One region of the Dietzia sp. IBK-p2-16D genome, then DNA from elsewhere that is predicted to be linked to it. Evidence: riboswitches for the same ligand, from Rfam matches in the RefSeq annotation. Region 1 holds a riboswitch; the other holds the start of a gene.
The links. Region 1 has a riboswitch for cyclic di-AMP ahead of AC3DE3_RS09735 (transglycosylase family protein). Riboswitches for the same ligand answer to the same signal wherever they lie in the genome.

Region 1 (8,588 bases):
GATCACCCCGAGGATGCCGGCGGACCACTGCAGGCGCCGCACCTCGGCGAGGCTCTCGTTGTTCTTACGGACCCAGGCGTCGTCGACGGGGATGTCGGCGAGGCGGTACTGCTCGTGCGGTGCGCGGGGTGTGCGATCGGCGGCCATGGGCCCAGTATCCCAGGGACCGCGCCTGCCGGGCTCAGCCGACCTCGGGGATCGACGGCCCCAGCAGGTCGTCGGCGTCGACGATCCGGTAGGCGTACCCCTGCTCCGCGAGGAACCGCTGCCGGTGCGCGGCGTACTCGGCGTCGAGGGTGTCGCGCGAGACGACGGAGTAGAAGTGCGCCTGACCACCGTCGTGCTTGGGCCGCAGGAGCCGGCCGAGCCGCTGGGCCTCCTCCTGACGCGAGCCGAACGTGCCCGACACCTGCACCGCGACGCTGGCCTCGGGCAGGTCGATCGAGAAGTTGGCGACCTTGGACACCACGAGCGTGGAGATCTCCCCGGCACGGAACGAGTTGAACAGCTTCTCCCGCTCCTTGTTGGAGGTGGAGCCCTGGATCACGGGTGCGTCGAGCTCGTCGCCGAGTTCCTCGAGCTGGTCGAGGTAGGCGCCGATCACCAGGGTCGGGGCGCCGGCGTGCGCGGCGAGGATCTTCTTGACCACCGGGATCTTGGTCCGCGCGGTCGAGCACAGCTTGTACTTGTCCTCCGCCTCCGCGGTGGCGTAGAGCATCCGCTCGTTCTCCGTGAGCGTCACCCGCACCTCGACGCAGTCAGCCGGGGCGATCCAGCCCTGGGCCTCGATGTCCTTCCACGGGGCGTCGTACCGCTTTGGGCCGATGAGGGAGAACACGTCGCCCTCGCGGCCGTCCTCGCGCACGAGGGTGGCGGTGAGCCCGAGCCTGCGCCGGGACTGCAGGTCGGCCGTCATCCGGAAGACCGGGGCGGGGAGCAGGTGCACCTCGTCGTAGATCATCAGCCCCCAGTCGCGGGAATCGAACAGCTCCAGTGCCCGGTGGACTCCCTTGGTCTTGCGGGTGACCACCTGGTACGTGGCGATGGTGACCGGACGGATCTCCTTGCGCTCGCCCGAGTACTCGCCGATCTCGTCCTCGGTCAGCGTGGTGCGGGCCAACAGTTCCCGCTTCCACTGCCGCCCGGCGACGGTGTTGGTCACCAGGATGAGCGTGGTGGCCTTGGCCTTGGCCATCGCGGCCGCCCCGACCATGGTCTTGCCCGCGCCGCAGGGCAGCACGACGACGCCCGAGCCACCGGCCCAGAACGAATCGGCGGCCATCTGCTGATAGTCGCGCAGCTCCCAGGCCTCGGACTCGGTGGACAGGTCGATGTCGTGGGCCTCGCCGTCGACGTACCCGGCCAGGTCGTCGGCCGGCCAGCCCACCTTGAGCAGCTCCTGCTTGAGGCGGCCACGTTCGGACGGGTGCACCACGACCGTGTCCGTGTCGATGTCGGCACCGAGCATGGGTGCGATCTTCTTGTGGCGTTTGACCTCGGCGAGCACCGCCGGGTCCAGGGAGACCAGGGTCAGTCCGTGGACCGGGCTCTTGACCAACTGGAGCCGGCCGTAGCGGGCCATGGTCTCGGCGATGTCCACCAGCAGCGGCTGCGGGACGGGGAAGCGGGAGAAGTTGACCAGCACGTCGACCACCTGCTCGGCGTCGTGCCCGGCGGCCCGGGCGTTCCACAGCGCCAGCGGCGTGATCCGGTAGGTGTGGACGTGCTCGGGGGCGCGCTCCAGCTCGGCGAACGGGGCCAGCGCCTGGCGTGCGTCGTTCGCCTGCTCGTGGTCGATCTCCAGCAGCACGGTCTTGTCCGACTGGACGATCAGCGGTCCACCACTCACTTCGGCCCTCCTCGGGGTCTCACCGGACCCGCGTGGGTCCGACCCTCCATTGTCCAGGAATCCGGGTCAGCGGGTCGGGTCGACGTCGGAGACGGATATCACGCGATGGAGCGGCAGGGTGACGGGCTCGGCGGAATCGGGTTCGATCCCCTCGATCCGGCCCCCGCCGACGGAGGCCGGGACGAGGAGTCGGGAGGTGGATCGGCCCTGGGCGTCGACCACCGAGACGGTGACGGCGGTGCCCGTGCTCGCGGCCTCGTGCAGACGGGCGATGGCGGCCTCGCCGGTGTAGGCGCCCCCGGAGGCCCCCCGTGCCGAACGCACCCGGTCGGCCGAGCGCATCGCGGCGACCGCCGCCCGCAGCTCGGAGGGGGTCGCCGCCCGCGTGGGGATGCGCGGCGCGCGGGTGAGGCGACTCTCCCGGACCCGCGCCGCCGGGCGGGACAGTGCGACGACGGCCCCGGTGGTGTCCTCGACCACGGGGGAGAACCCGTGCTCCCGGAGGGCCTCGACGAGGTCCAGCGGCCGGGCCTGGGAGATGAGGACGGTCGGCGCCACGGCCCGCAGTGCGCAGTTCTCGGCCACCGGGGAGCCGAGGACCTGGGCGACCAGCGACGGGTCGTCGCAGCGGACTAAGGACTGGGCGGTGCCCACCCGCAGGCGGCCGTGTCGCCGGGCGACGTCGTCGATGAGGTAGTCCAGCGACTGGGGGACGGGGGTGACGGAGGTGCGGGTGAGCAGGTCCCTGATCCCCGCCGCCGTGCGACCGGCGTCGAGGGCGCGGCGGAGTGAGGTCTCGGTGACCCGGAAGGTGGTGGCCGCGCCCGCCGACTCGACGTCGGCGAGGAGGGCGAACTCGGCCGCCAGCTCCGGCACGAGCGGCCCGGGGGCGAGGATCGTCAGGTCGGCCTGGACGATCACCTCCGAGACGGGGTCGGGCAGGGCGGCGGTGAGGACCGGTTCGAGGTCCTCGACGCCCGGGGCGGGGTCGTCGACGAGGGCACGTGCGGCGCTGGTGGCGGTGGTGGCGACGACGAGCCCCATCCGTCGCGCCTCCGCCACGGTCTCCTCCACCGGCCGGGACCCCGCGCGCGAGAACCACACCGGCGAGGACCAGCGCACCACCTCCGCCAGCAGTGTGTCGTGGGGGGCGGCTGCGGGGTCGAGCGCGGCCAGCGCCGTCAGGACCCGTCCCCGTTCGGTCGGTCCGGGCGGGCCGACGGGCTCTCCCAGGGCGGGCAGGGTGCCGCCGCCCTCGAGCTCGGCCCCGACGCGCCACGGCGTGCGCGGCATCGACCACCACGCCAGGACGAGCTCGGCCCACCGGCGTGCGGGTTCACGGGCCGACCAGACGTCGGAGGCGTCGGTGGGGGCCCACACCGAGTCGTAGTCCACGTCCCCGACCTCGGTGTCCCCGACCGCGATGAGGTCGGCGGCCGCGAGAACCTCGAGCAGCAGGGGCAGCTCGCCCTCGCCGAGGCCGGCGGCCCGGGCCACCCGCCGCAGTTCGCGCACCCCCACACCACCGGCCTTGAGCGTGGCGGCCGGGGCGGTCGACAGTGCCGCGAGCACCGAGTCGCAGCGGTGGAGCAGTTCGAGGGCCGCCACGCCTCCGGAGGCATCGATCCGGCCCGCGGCGTCCGCGCCGGACCCGCCCCCCGGAGCGGCCCACTTCGGTGCGTGGAGCAGCGACGACCCCTCGTCCCGCGCTCCGTGGCGGGCCCGGTCGAGTGCGTGGGCGCGGGGGACGACCACCTCGCCGTCGTCGCCACCGGTCACCTCTGCGAGTCCCACGCCGGCCAGCTCGGTCGCGGCGGCGCGGACCGGTTCCGACGCCCCGGCACCGAGCGCACCGACGGGGGTGCGACCGCGGGCGATCGCCTCGAGCACCCCGACGGCGGGGCCGGACAGGCCGGTCCAGGCCGCGTCGAGGTCAGCGCCGACCGGCTCGCCGGGGTGTGGCGCCACCACCGGGGCCGACCGGACGGCCGCCGCGGTGACGGGCACCATCCGGACGTGGCCCTCCCCGCCCCAGAGCAGGGTGAGCTCACGGAGACGGGCGACGGCGGAGTGGAAGACGGGCTCGTCGTCGTCAACACCCAACCGGCCCGACACCGCACCCAGCGGAACCGCCCCGGAATCGGCACCCACCGCGGCGGCGGTGGCCAGGACCACCAGTTCCGGCCACGTCAGCGTGCCCAGCGCGCGGGCGGTGGACGCCGGCAACCGCAACCTGGACGCGAGCACGTCGAGCGCGGCCGGGGGAGGGGTGGCCACGTCCGGGCGCGCCTCACACACGCGCACGAGCTCGTCATCGGACAGCCCGGCCAGCCAGGCGGGGAAGTCCGGTTCGACGCCGGCGGCACCGGGGGAGCCAGCACTGCGGGAGGTGGCACGGCGGGAGGTGGCACGGGAACTCGGCATGATCCGTCCCAGCCTAGTGAGGTCACGCGGACCGTGACGGCCGTGCGGGTCGTATCCGACCCAGTTGCTGACGGGAGGCGCCGGAGGTGAGACACTGACCACGTGGCTGCCAAGAAGAATCTGACCTATGACAACCCGGGATGGCCCGACGCCTCGTTCGGCGAGCACCCGGTGACCGAACTCGCCGCGCTGGTCGCGGGAGGCCTGTCCCCCTTCGGGCAGGAGACCTTCCCGCTGCCGCAGGAACGGCTGGGGTACCTCCACCCCGAGACGGTGGTCAACAGGACCGTCCGTTCCCGCTGAGCACGGCGCACGCACACACCAGAAAGGGCCGCCACTCCCCGTAGGGGGTGGCGGCCCTTTCCCGTGGTCCGGCGGACCGGGAGATCGGGTGCCGCGTCAGTTGGCCAGGTAGGTGGCGACGAAGCCGTCCACCAGAGCCTTGTTGCCGGCGTAGGCGGCGTCGACGGCGTCGCGGTTGGCCTCGTAGGTGTCGGCGATCGGCAGGACGACGCCCCGACCCTCGGCGAAGGCGGACAGCGTCGCGACGTGCTCGGCGGCGGTGACCTGCGCGGGGGCGGCGGGCGCGGCCGGTGCGGGCGCGGGCGCGGGAGCCGGGTTGGACAGGTTGCGCGGGGTCGGCGCGGAGTTCAGGCCCAGCTTGGCCGAGCAGGCGGGCCAGGCGCCCCAGCCCTGACCGGCCAGGGTCTTCTCGGCGATCGCGATCTGCTGCTCACGCGTGGCCTGGTTGGCCGTCGGGGCGTACTGGGTGCCACCGTAGGCGGCCCAGGTGCTCGGCGAGAACTGCAGGCCGCCCTGGTAACCGTTGCCGGTGTTGATGGCCCAGTTGCCGCCCGCCTCACACTGGGCCAGGCGGTCCCAGTCGGAGTCGGGGGCGGCGTTGGCGGCCGGCGCGAGGGCCAGGCCGGCGGCGGAGAATGCGGTTCCCGCGAGCACGACCTTCACGGCGTTCTTGGGCGCGGAGGAGGTGGTGGCAGCACGGTGGCGTCCGGTGTAAGAGGTCATGTACGCGTCAGTCCTTTTCACTCTGTGCCTACGGGGTGAGCTGTCGGGTTCGGACGAGTGCGTCCGGCCGCCGGCGGCGGCTTCACCCCAAGACGACCGTCGGTCGTCGGGCCCGTGGTGGGCCCTGTCGGGTCCCCCGTCCCCGCCCGGGTCAATGGTCACAGTCGCATCGGCCGCTGGGCGGGGTTCGGAAAGGTCGTCCGATGCCGACTCGCTGACGAGTCTGCTACGGAACTGTAGCGGTCCGATGCCTGATCGTCACCATTCTGAAATAAACTGGGGTGGTACAGGCCGGATCGCTACGTCGTTATCCGCTCGTTACCTGGGAGGTTCGAGTGCGGGTGCGCTTGGTCACACCTTGGGCGGGCGCGAGCCCAGGATGGCGTACAGCAGTCCCAGCAGGAACCCGACCGGGGTGAACAGCATCGCGCCGAGATAGAGGACCGTGGGGGCGTCACGCCCGAGCACGAACGGGGTGAGTGCGGCCGCGACCGTGAACGCCACCCCGATCGCGAAGATGACGAGCGCCGTCACGAACAGGCCCCGACGTCGCGGGGTCGGGGCGTCGTGTGCCCGGGCGGGCGCCGCGGTGTCGGGTGTCCAGGGGTCGCCGGCGGGGCGTCGATCGTCGGAGGTCACACCGGGAGGTTACCGTTCGCCTCGCGGTGGGCACCAACGCGCACGAGGGTAGTCTCGGGGTGTCAATCGAGGTGGCCGGTCGCGTTCGCGCGCTCGGCCGGGAGGTGGTTCGCGGTGCCCAGCGGCAAGGTCAAGTGGTACGACGCGGAGAAGGGCTTCGGCTTCCTGTCCCAGGAGGGCGGCGAGGACGTCTATGTGCGCTCCGACGCACTTCCCGCGGGAGTGGAGACGCTGCGTCCGCGGCAGCGCGTGGAGTTCGACATGGTCTCCGGCCGCCGCGGCCCCCAGGCGCTGCGCGTGGTGGTCCACGACGAGCCGACCGTCGCCGAGGAGCGTGCCCCGAGAAGTGGCCCCCGACGCTCGGCGGACGAGCTGCACGGGATGGTCGAGGACATGATCAAGGTCCTCGAGTCGACCGTCCAGCCCGAGTTGCGCCGCGGTCACCGACCCGACGCCAAGGTCTCGGGCCGGGTCGCCTCGGTGCTGCGGGCGGTGGCCCGTGAACTGGACAGCTGATCCACGGATCAGTCGTCGTAGGTGAAGCTCACCGACCACTCGCCGTTGAGGATCGTCTCCGAGCCGTCCCCGGCGTAGACGAGCGCCACCGAACGGAGGGCCAGGCCCTCGAGGCGGCCCTCGTCCGGGGTGGTCACGGGTACGAGTAGCTGCGCGGGCCCGCCCGCCTCGACCGTGTACTCGCGGGTGCCGCCGGCGCGGACCTCGTAGACGTCGATCGTCGAGTCCTGCAGTTCTCCCGGCAGCCGGACCGTGAGGGTGTGTTCATCCTGTACCCGGAAGTCGCCCACCGGGTTGGTGAAGGTGTTGCCGTCCAGGTCGGTCGCGGCGAACGGCAGTACCGTCACCTGGGAGCGGTCACTGGCGACGGTGACCTCCGGAAGCTTGCCGTACCTGGACTCGGAGCCCTGCCACGCACCGACGATCGCGGCGATCATGATGATCATCCACGCCGCGATCACCCAGGTGACGGGACGGACACGGGAGCCGGTCGACGGGGTCTCGTTGCGGGAACTCACCCCTCCATTCTGCCGAGGGGTCGGGTGTCGGCCACACCCGGGTCACGGGGCGGGCCCGGGAAGCGCGGTCGGTTGCCGCCGAGGCCGGGGACGAGGGTGGACCCACGGCCGGTCAGTTGGGACTGGGTGAACATCAGGGCCCCGACCACGGCGATCACCGAGAACCCGACGGTGAAGTCCGGCGGTAACAACACGCCCAGCGCACCGCCCAGGACCCACGCCAGTTGCAGTGCGGTCTCGGACCGCCCGAACGCGGACGACCGCGCGGCGTCCGGGATGTCGGTCTGGAGGGACGCGTCGAGGGCCACCTTGCCCAGGGCACTGCACACCGCCGCGACGAGGGCGAGGACCGCAGCGGCCCAGATGGTCCCGAGGAAGGCGGCGACGACGGCGGCCGCCAGGGCTGCTCCGCCCGCGATGCCGGTGATCCGCTCGGGCCGTCCCAGGGTGAGCCGAGCCCCCACGGCGTTGCCCGCGAAGGTGCCCAGCCCACCGGCTGCGCCCGCGATCGCCAGGAGGCCCGCCTGCTCGACCGCGGAGGCGCCCTCCTGGGCCTTGGCGACGAACGCGAGGAACAGGGTGAGGAAACCGGTCATGAATCGCACGAGCGACACCGCCCACAGGTTCGCCAAGACGTTTCTGCCAAGCGGCCGGGTGAGCACGGCCTTGAGGCCGCTGGCCAGTGATCGGCCCCGCTCCATCCGCAGGGTGGCGGACTCCTCGCCCTCCGACGCCTCGGCGTGCGCCGGAATGGTCATCGCGACGTAGGCCGCGACGAGCGCGACCGCGGCGAGCAACCACAGCGCGGCGTTCGAGTCCCACAGCCACGCCACCGCGCCGGCCGCCGCCCCCGCGACCAGACTGCCGCCGACGTGCCCGAGGACGGTGAGACGGGAATTGGTGCGGACCAGGTCCAGAGCCGGGGGCAACACGTGCGGGGTGATGGACGCCTTGACGACGCCGAACGTCTTGGACAGCACCAGCATGCCCAGGGCCAGCGGGTAGAGGAGCCACGAGTCGAAGTTGAGCGCGAGGATGACGGCGAGCACCGCGCGCAGGGTGAACGTCAGCGAGACGGTCAACCTGCGGCCGCTGCGCAGGCGGTCCAGGGCGGGGCCGATGACCGGAGCGACCAGTGCGAACGGGGCCACCGTGACCAGGAGGTACAGGGCCACGTTGGCCCGGGACTCCGCGGTCGCCGCGGAGAAGAAGAGGGTGTTGGCCAGGGCCACCGCGAGGATGGCGTCACACGCGAAGTTCGCGACCGTGACGTAGCTGAGGGGAGCCAGCCCGGACCGGCCCGCGCCGTCGGCGTGGAAGACCCGGCGAACGCCCCGCCCTGCGGACGAGAGGGCGCGGCGCGCGGGTCCGGTGGGGCGATCAGCCAACGAGGCGCACCTCGTACAGGTTGGGCCACAGCTTGCCGGTGAGCAGGACGTTCTCGGAGTCCGGCAGTGCCGCGATGCCGTTGAGGACCGCGTCGGGGTCCGCGGGGCGCGGCTGCTCGAGCCGCCCGGCGTCGTAGATCGCGGTGACGTGCCCCGTGGCGGGGTCGATCCGCACGAGTTCGTCGGTCATCCACACGTTCGCCAGGACCGAACCGTCCGCGCATTCCA
Region 2 (8,588 bases), on a different contig from region 1:
CCGGTGGTGGTCGACGATCTCGTCAGCCGGGACGCGCCCGGTGAAGATGACCCGATCGGTCACGCCGAGGCGGCGCGCAAGTCCCTCCAGCGTGCGCCGGTAGGGTCCCCCGCCGACGACGACGAGGACCGCCCCGGGCACCCGCCTGGCGATCTCCGGCATCGCACGGATGAGCATGTCCTGTCCCTTCCTCGGCACGAGGCGCGACAGACACACGATCACCTCGCGGTCCGCGAGCCCGTAGCGATCGCGGATCGCCCTGCGCCGGGCCGGATCCGGTCGGAACTTCTCCGTGTCCACCCCGCCCGGTTGGTGCACCAGACGAGCACGGGGACCGAACGCGGCCGCGAACCGCCTGCGCGTGTAGTCGCTGACGTAGGTCACCGCGTCGGTGGACTCCCCGATCAATCGGAGCACCTGGCGCGAACCCGGGAGCATGGACCACCCCACCTCGTGACCGTGGGTGCTCGCGATGATGCGGTCCACCGACCCCTCTCGCAGTACCGGCGCCATCGCCGCGAGGGGGGCGGCCGCCCCGAACCAGATCGTGGTCGCGCCGAAGTCCGAGGCGAGCCTCCGTGCGCGCGACGCGAGGTCGGGCGTCGGGAGCAGCATCTCGGTGGGCACCCTCTCCACCAGGTAGGGCCTCGAGGCGTCGTACTCCTGCGACTCCACGCCACGGAACGTCGAGGCGAGGACCGCGACCTCGGTCGGGTCCAGGTGGCTCAGATACGTCTCCAGATACGACTGGATCCCGCCCGGGCGCGGCGGGTAGTCGTTGGTGATCAGCAGCGTCTTGGTCATCGGCTCCGAGCCTGCCACAGAGCCCCCGCCGGCATCGCCCCGACCGGCGCACCCGGCACCCCACGGCCGGAGGGTGGTCGACGGGCCCGCCGCGGTCAGTAGCGGCGGATTCCGTGGATCGGCATCGCGTCGGCCCTCTCGAGCCGGACCGGGACGCCGTAGGTCGGGGCGTGCAGGACCAGCCCGTCGCCGGCGTACATACCGACATGGGTGGCCCCGGGGAAGTAGATGACGAGGTCACCCGGCCGGATGTCGGCCATCGCCACCGGGGCGCCGGCGACCGCCTGCGCCTGACTCGACCGGGGAAGCGTCTTGCCCTCCCGGGCATACGCCCAGACCATGAGGCCCGAGCAGTCGAACTCGGACGGGCCCGTCGCCCCCCACGAGTACGGCGCGCCGAGCCGGGACAGCGCCACGCGCAGCGCGGCCGAATTGACGTCGTCCACGGGCGGGGCGACATACCCCTCCGGCATCACCGGTCCGCCGGCCCACCGGGCTCGTTGGGCGTCCGACAGCGCATCGACCCGTCGACGTACCTCGTCCATCCGTCCCCGCATCTCCTCGGAGCGCCGGGCGAGGTCGTCGGTCCGTTCCTGTGCATCGCGGGCCGCGTCACGGGCCACTGAAGCGGACCGGGTGGCGTCCTCCCTGAGCCGCACGGCTTCCCGCGACGCCGCCCTGGACACGTCGAGGGCGATGGTGGTGGCGCCGGACAGTCGACGGAGGGCGTCGACCCTGTGGACGAGGTCCCGGGGACTCTCGGCGAGTACCGCCGCCCGGGTTGCGCCGGTGTCCCCGCCCCGGTATCGCATGGTCGCGAGCTGGTCGACGGTGGACTGATCCCGTTGCGCGACTCCGTCCGCGAGGGCGGACCGGCTCGCCGCCACCCCGGCCGCACGTTCCAGGCGGTCGCGTTCGCGAGTGGCCCGGTCCAGTTCCTCACGTGCCAGGTGCAGCTCCTCCCCCAGGGCTCCGGCCTCCTCGGAGAGCCGTGCCAGCTCTGCGAGGTCCTCGTCCACCCCGTCGGACACCACGGAGGGCGACGACCCGGTGGTCAGAGGCTCCGAGGTGACGGGCGCCGAGGTCACAGGGGCGGTGGCGTCGGGCGGGGATGACGACGGCCCCGTAGGAATGGACTCGGCAGCCGGCTCGGTGGACGGTGACCTGACGGGGCCGGAGGTCTGTGCGCCGGCCACGGCGAGACCCAGCGTCAACGAGGTGGCCGTGGCCGCTGCGATCGCGACCGCGCGGAGGCTGCGGGTCATCTGGTGTCGTCGAACTTTCGGATCCGGGGTCACGCGGGGCGTGGGCGTCGCACCGACGCCTACGGTGGAATCGGGGACCTGAGAGCGCATGTTACAGACGCCAGACCCCGCCGGTGACCGGTTCGTGACCGGTTACCGACGGGGTCTGCGGGAGTTCGGTGTGTGCGACCGACTCAGTAGTAGCGGGTCGCGCCGTAGAACGGCATCGAGTCCAGCGGCGCGTAGCTCACCGAGGTGCCCGAGTAGGGAGCGTGGACGACCTGGCCGTTACCGGCGTAGATCCCCACGTGGCTGGCGCCACTGTAGAAGGCGACGATGTCACCCGGCTGCAGGTCGGCCTTGGAGATCTGGGTCCCGCCGCCGATCTGGGCCTGGCTGGTACGCGGGATGGAGATGCCCGCCTCCTTGTAGGCCCACGAGGTCAGACCGGAGCAGTCGAACGAGTTGGGGCCGGTCGCGCCCCAGACGTAGGGCGAGCCGACGCGGGTGGTGGCCGCGTCGAGGATGCGCTGGCCGGTCGAGACCACCGGGGCGGGCGCGGCGAACTCGACGGGGGCGGCCTGGGCCTGTGCCAGACCGGCCGGCAGCTCGATGCCCTCCGGGAGGTCGAAGCTGACCTGGTTCGGCACGCCGGGCAGCTGCAGCTCGACGGGCACGTCCACGGTCACGGGCGCGGCGGCGGCGGTTCCGGAACCGGCGACAGCGGCTCCGGCTGCGAGCAGGCCGGCGGCGGCGACACGGCGGCCGGTCGAGCTGGTCTTGATGCTGTGGGCTCCCACGAAGACTGTTCCTCTTTCTTCCTGCGGCACCGACCGGGTTAGCTGACGGGTTCGGACACGGAAGTCTGTCCTACACTCTCCGACCTGTAGGCCCTCGAGCGATTCACCCCAGTGGATCTTGGTTCCCCGGCGCGCCCTGCGGCGCTTAGGTGTGACCCCGGCTCCCCGCCGGCGGGCGGGCGATGACTTCCGAGGTCTCGAAAAGGTTACGAAACCATCTCGTCGAAGTCCAGTTCATCGCTCACGCGGCGGCTTCGGCCCCCACGATCCGGACCGTGGAGACCATCCCCACCTCACGCAGCACTTCGATCGCCTCACGCACCTCGGGGTCGAGAACATAGCCGCACGACTCCGCCGAAAGCCCGTTCACCTGCGGTTCCGCCGATTCGAGAACGGTGATGATGCACCCGTCACAGGCGCCGGGTCGAGCTGGGCAGCGCTCGCAGTCCATCGTGAACATGATCTACCTCACACTCCGTCCTGGGCGTGTTGCCCGTTCGTTATCGGGCCGCGATCCGGGCCCGTGCGGTCGTTCCGCGGCGAATACTAGGAACCGGGTACGACACGGACAGCCGCGCGAGGGTGATGTCGGACCGCAGGGCTACCGTCTCCGGCATGTCCCGATCCCCCTCCCTCGTCCCGTCCGGGGTGCAGGCCGCCTTCGACGAGCTCGAGCCACTGCTCTCCGACGTCACCTTCGTCGTGGTGGACCTGGAGACGACGGGTACCCGGCCCGGGAGCGACGAGATCACCGAGATCGGTGCGGTGCGCGTCCGCGGCGGTGAGGTGCAGGCGGAGCTGTCGACGTTCGTCTCGATCGACGGGACCCTGCCCGGCCACATCAGCAGACTCACCGGGATCGCCCCGGGGGATCTCGTCGGCGCGCCCGCTCTCGGCGAGGTGATGTCGACCTTCCTCGAGTTCTCCCGCGGTGCCGTCCTGGTGGCGCACAACGCCAGGTTCGACCTCGGATTCCTGCGGGCCGCAGCCATGACGACCGGACACCCGTGGCCTGATCCCCCGTCGCTGTGCACCCTGGCCCTCGCGAGGCGGGTGTTGGACCGCGGGGAGACGCGGGGCCACCGGCTGGGGGTTCTCGCCGCACACCTGGGGGCGACGGTCGAACCCAACCACCGCGCCCTGCAGGACGCCCGTGCCACGGTGGACGTACTCCACGCACTGATCTCGCGGGTGGGCGACTGCGGGGTCTCGACGCTCTCGGATCTGCGCGCCTACGACGGCCGCCTCTCCCCCGAGGTCAGGCGGCGGTCCGCCATGACCGAGTCACTGACCGACGGAGCGGGGGTCTATGTGTTCCGGGACGAATCCGGTGGCGCCTTGTACGTCGGCTCATCCGGAGCGGTCCGCAGACGGGCCCGTTCCTACTTCTCCGGCGGGGACTCACGTGGACGGATGCGGACCATGGTCGGACTGGCCGCCTCCGTCGACTCGGTCGCGTGCGCCCACCTCCTCGAGGCCTGGACCGTCGAGGAGCAGCTCATCGACTCCCTGCAACCACCGTTCAACACGCGGTCGCGCCGTCCTCGCCGCGGCTGGTGGCTCTCCCCGCCCACCGGCCGCGCCACCCGACCGAAGGTCGTCAGGTCACCGGACGATCCCGCTGCCGTCGGGCCTTTCCGACGAGCCGAGGACGCCCGGGCCGCATGGGAGGACCTCCTCACCGTGTTCGGCACGGTCCCGGGGCCCGATCGCTGGGCGGCGCTGGCGGCGGGACGGGACTCCGGTCCGCTCCGTGCCCTCGTCGACCGGGTTGAGGTCCTCGCCGCTGAGGGAGCGTTCGAACGCGCGGCCCGGCTCAGGGACAGGACCGCCACTCTCGTCCGCGTGCTCTCCCGGGGGCAGGAACTCGCCGCGACGGCCGCCCTGCCAGAACTCGTGCTCGTCCAGCCGGCGCCGCGTCGGACATGGGCCGTCGCGGTGGTGCGTCACGGTCGCCTCGCCGGGTCCGGGATCGTACCGACCGGTGCGGCGCCGATGCCGGTCATCCGGGGCCTGTGCGCCGCCGCGACCACCGTCCAGCCCGGACCGGGGCCGTTCGCCGGGGCCACCGCTGCCCAGATACGGAACGTCCACCGGTGGATAGACTCCGCCCGGACCCGCATCGTCTCGGTCGAGGGGTGCTGGGCGTTCCCTCTGGACGGGGCACACACCCTGACCGGCTGGGCGGATCGGGCGGAGAACGCCGCCGCCCAGCACCGCGGGACGGGACTCGTCAGCTCGCGCTGAAACCGGCCCATCTCTCGAGCAGTCGCGCCGCCTCGCCGTCGTCGATCGCCGCCGACGCCCGGACCACCGCAGCCCGCATGGCGGGCACGAGGTCGTCACCACGCCCGAGACCGTCGAAGGCCACCAACGCGGCCGCGGAGTTGAGCAGAACGGCATCGCGGACCGGGCCCTCCACGCCCGCCAGGAGATCGCGCGCGACCCCTGCGTTGTGGGTACCGTCGCCACCGCGCAGCTCCTCGATCGAGCAGGTGTCCATACCGAAGTCCGCGGGTTCGATCCGGTCCTCGTCCACCTGCCCGTCGGCCACCCGCAGCACCCGGGTGGGGCCTGTCATGGTGATCTCGTCGAGGCCGTCCGACCCCCGAACGACGAGCGCCGACTTCCCACGCAGTGCGAACACCTCGGCCATGACCGTCATCAGGCTCTCGAAGGCGCATCCGATGAGGTTCGCCGCGGGCGCGGCGGGGTTCGTCAGCGGACCGAGGATGTTGAAGACGGTGGGGATCCCGATCTCACGCCGCGGGGTCGCGGCGAAACGCAGCGCCGGATGGAACACGGGCGCGAAGCAGAAGGCCACGCCGACCTCGTCGAGGCACCGTCCGACCTCCTCGGGACCGAGGTCGATCGCCACACCGAGGGCCTCCAGCACATCGGCCCCGCCACTCTTCGACGACGCGGCCCGGTTGCCGTGCTTGACCACCGGCACGCCGCAGGCACTGACGACGAGGGAGGACATGGTCGAGATGTTGACGGTGCCCTGCCGATCACCTCCGGTACCCACGATGTCGACACAAGCGCGGTCGGTGGGCACCCGACGCGAATAGTCGAGCATCGTGGAGGCGAGTGCGTCGAGCTCGGGCCCGGTGACGCCCTTCATCTTCAACGCGACGCCGAACGCGGCGATCTGCGCATCGGTGGCCACACCCTCCATGATCCGGGACATCGCCCACCCGGCGTGGACCGGATCGAGATCCTCGCCCGCGGTGAGGGTGCCGAGGACCCCGGGCCACGACCGGCCCCCGTCGAACGCTGCCGAACTGCCCACGTGTCCCGACCTCCTCTGGTGTCATGGAAGCGAGCGCACCCCGGGGGCGCCGCCCGCACGCGATCAATCGTGCCACTGGTCCGCCCCGACCCGCGCGCGGACTCCCTTTACACACTGGTGGGGCACCGTAGGCGGGGCCGCCTGAGAGGGCCCTGATAGCCCCTGAAAGGGGCCCGATTCCGGCCCCTGTTCGTGCGGTTTTCAGAACGACCTGCGGAAATGCTGAGGGGACACGCCGATTTCGGGGGTCCGTGCAGACCTGTGCCTCCTGAGGGGTCATACTTGGCCACGTGACGAGCGCAGTAGATAACTCAGGATCGGCCATGGCCCAGCGTGTTCATTCGCTGAATCGGCCGAACATGGTCAGTGTGGGCACCATTGTCTGGCTGTCCCAGGAGCTGATGTTCTTCGCGGGGCTGTTCGCGATGTACTTCGTCTCCAAGGCGAACTCGGGAGGTGACTGGCCCTCCTACCCGGTGCACCTCAACGTGCCGTTCGCCCTGACGATCACCGTCATCCTCGTGGCGTCGTCGTTCACCTGCCAGATGGGCGTGTTCGCCGCCGAGCAGGGAGACGTCTTCGGCCTCCGCCGCTGGTACGTCATCTCCGCGGTGATGGGAACGGTCTTCCTCATCGGGCAGACGTACGAGTACGTGATGCTGGTCCTCGAGGGCACCACCATCTCCTCCAGCGTGTACGGATCCGTCTTCTTCATCACCACCGGCTTCCACGGCCTCCACGTCGCGGCGGGTGTCCTGGCCTTCGTCGTCCTCGTCATGCGGACGACGATGTCGCGGTTCACGCCGGCGCAGGCCACTGCCGCCATCGTGGTGTCGTACTACTGGCACTTCGTCGACGTGGTCTGGATCGGCCTCTTCGTCACCATCTACTTCATCCAGTAGCAGCTGGCCGCAGGACGCTGTGTCCAGCAGGTCCCAACACCAAAGGGAACTCACAATGAACTCACCTCACCCACCCGCTGCGGACACGCCGTCGCCGGACCCGGCGACGACCCCTGCGCGTCCGGCCTCCACCAAGCGGCGCCGCAAGGCGACCGGCGCGCTCGTCATCGCTGCCGGCCTCCTCGGCGCGGGAGCCATCGCCACGGCAGTCGTGCCCGAGCCGCAGGTGGCTACGGCCCAGCAGGACCAGGCGGCGCTGATCGCCGAGGGCAAGTCGATCTACGACGTCGCGTGCATCACCTGCCACGGGCAGAACCTGCAGGGTGTCGAGGACCGCGGGCCCTCGCTCGTGGGCGTCGGCGCGGGGTCGACCTACTTCCAGGTCCACTCCGGTCGCATGCCGGCCGCGGACAACGAGGCCCAGGCGGAGCGCAAGAAGCCCCGCTACAGCGAGCACCAGATCATGGCACTCGCCGCGTACGTCGACGTGCACGGTGGCGGGCCCGGCATCATCACCAACGCGGACGGCACGATCGCCCAGGAGTCGCTGCGCGGCGCCTCCGGCGAGAACCGCGCGGAGGAGATCGCGCGCGGCTCGGAGCTCTTCCGGCTCAACTGCGCGTCCTGCCACAACTTCACCGGCCGCGGTGGCGCGCTCTCCGGGGGCAAGTTCGCCCCGGTTCTCGACCCTGCCAACGAGCAGGAGATCTACCAGGCGATGCTCACCGGCCCGCAGAACATGCCCAAGTTCTCGGACCGTCAGCTCACGCCTGACGAGAAGAAGGACATCATCGCCTTCATCAAGGACACAGACAGCAAGGTCTCGCCCGGAGGCTACGGCCTCGGTGGCCTCGGTCCCGTGACCGAAGGCGTGGCCATGTGGCTTGTCGGCATCGTCGCCCTCATCGGTGCGACCCTGTGGATCGGATCCCGTTCATGAGTGAGACCCCGAAGAACCCGTCCCCGGCGGACCTGGACCGGATGAGCGATGCCGAGCTGGTGCGACTGGGCACCGAACTCGACGAGGTCGACGTCCGGCACCGCGAGAACCGCTGGCCCGAGGGCGTCACCACGCGCTCGGAGAAGCGGGCGGCCCTGACCGTCACGATCTGGTTCGCACTGTCGGCCCTGTTCGGCCTCGCATTCGCCGTCGTCTACATCTTCTGGCCGTGGGAGTACCGCGGCGAGGGTGAGGACGGCTTCTGGCTGTACATGGCCTACACGCCGCTCCTCGGACTCACGATCGGCCTGTCGATCCTGTTCCTCGGCTTCGGCGCGGTCCAGTTCACAAAGAAGTTCGTCCCCGAGGAGATCGCGGTCCAGACCCGCCACGACGGCGCCTCGGACGACCTCGACCGGCGCACGTTCGTCGCCGAGCTCAACGACTCGTGGAAGACCTCCACCCTCGGCCGACGCAAGGTCATGGGCGGCTTCCTGGGTGCGGGCGTGGGACTCATCGGACTCTCGGCGATCCTGCCGCTCGGCGGCATGATCAAGAACCCGTGGAAGCGCGGCGAGATGACGGTCGCCGGCGACGGCACCCTGC

Region 2: another riboswitch for cyclic di-AMP. It lies ahead of AC3DE3_RS13445 (C40 family peptidase); the one in region 1 lies ahead of AC3DE3_RS09735 (transglycosylase family protein).

What each region holds. Positions count from the first base shown of each region.
Region 1 is NZ_JBYMTL010000003.1:373,370-381,957, reverse strand. It holds gene AC3DE3_RS09755 (DUF3239 domain-containing protein) at 1-147, opposite strand, end outside; gene AC3DE3_RS09750 (DNA repair helicase XPB) at 182-1,849, opposite strand; gene AC3DE3_RS09745 (helicase-associated domain-containing protein) at 1,916-4,273, opposite strand; gene AC3DE3_RS09740 (hypothetical protein) at 4,376-4,576, shown strand; gene AC3DE3_RS09735 (transglycosylase family protein) at 4,673-5,299, opposite strand; cyclic di-AMP (ydaO/yuaA leader) riboswitch at 5,311-5,469, opposite strand; gene AC3DE3_RS09730 (hypothetical protein) at 5,651-5,938, opposite strand; gene AC3DE3_RS09725 (cold-shock protein) at 6,053-6,454, shown strand; gene AC3DE3_RS09720 (DUF2771 domain-containing protein) at 6,463-6,972, opposite strand; gene AC3DE3_RS09715 (MFS transporter) at 6,969-8,360, opposite strand; gene AC3DE3_RS09710 (glutaminyl-peptide cyclotransferase) at 8,353-8,588, opposite strand, start outside.
Region 2 is NZ_JBYMTL010000006.1:110,548-119,135, reverse strand. It holds gene AC3DE3_RS13455 (glycosyltransferase family 4 protein) at 1-804, opposite strand, end outside; gene AC3DE3_RS13450 (NlpC/P60 family protein) at 900-2,069, opposite strand; gene AC3DE3_RS13445 (C40 family peptidase) at 2,243-2,848, opposite strand; cyclic di-AMP (ydaO/yuaA leader) riboswitch at 2,861-3,010, opposite strand; gene AC3DE3_RS13440 (hypothetical protein) at 3,090-3,308, opposite strand; gene AC3DE3_RS13435 (DEDD exonuclease domain-containing protein) at 3,464-5,095, shown strand; gene trpD (anthranilate phosphoribosyltransferase) at 5,082-6,140, opposite strand; gene ctaE (aa3-type cytochrome oxidase subunit III) at 6,431-7,042, shown strand; gene qcrC (cytochrome bc1 complex diheme cytochrome c subunit) at 7,098-7,982, shown strand; gene qcrA (cytochrome bc1 complex Rieske iron-sulfur subunit) at 7,979-8,588, shown strand, end outside.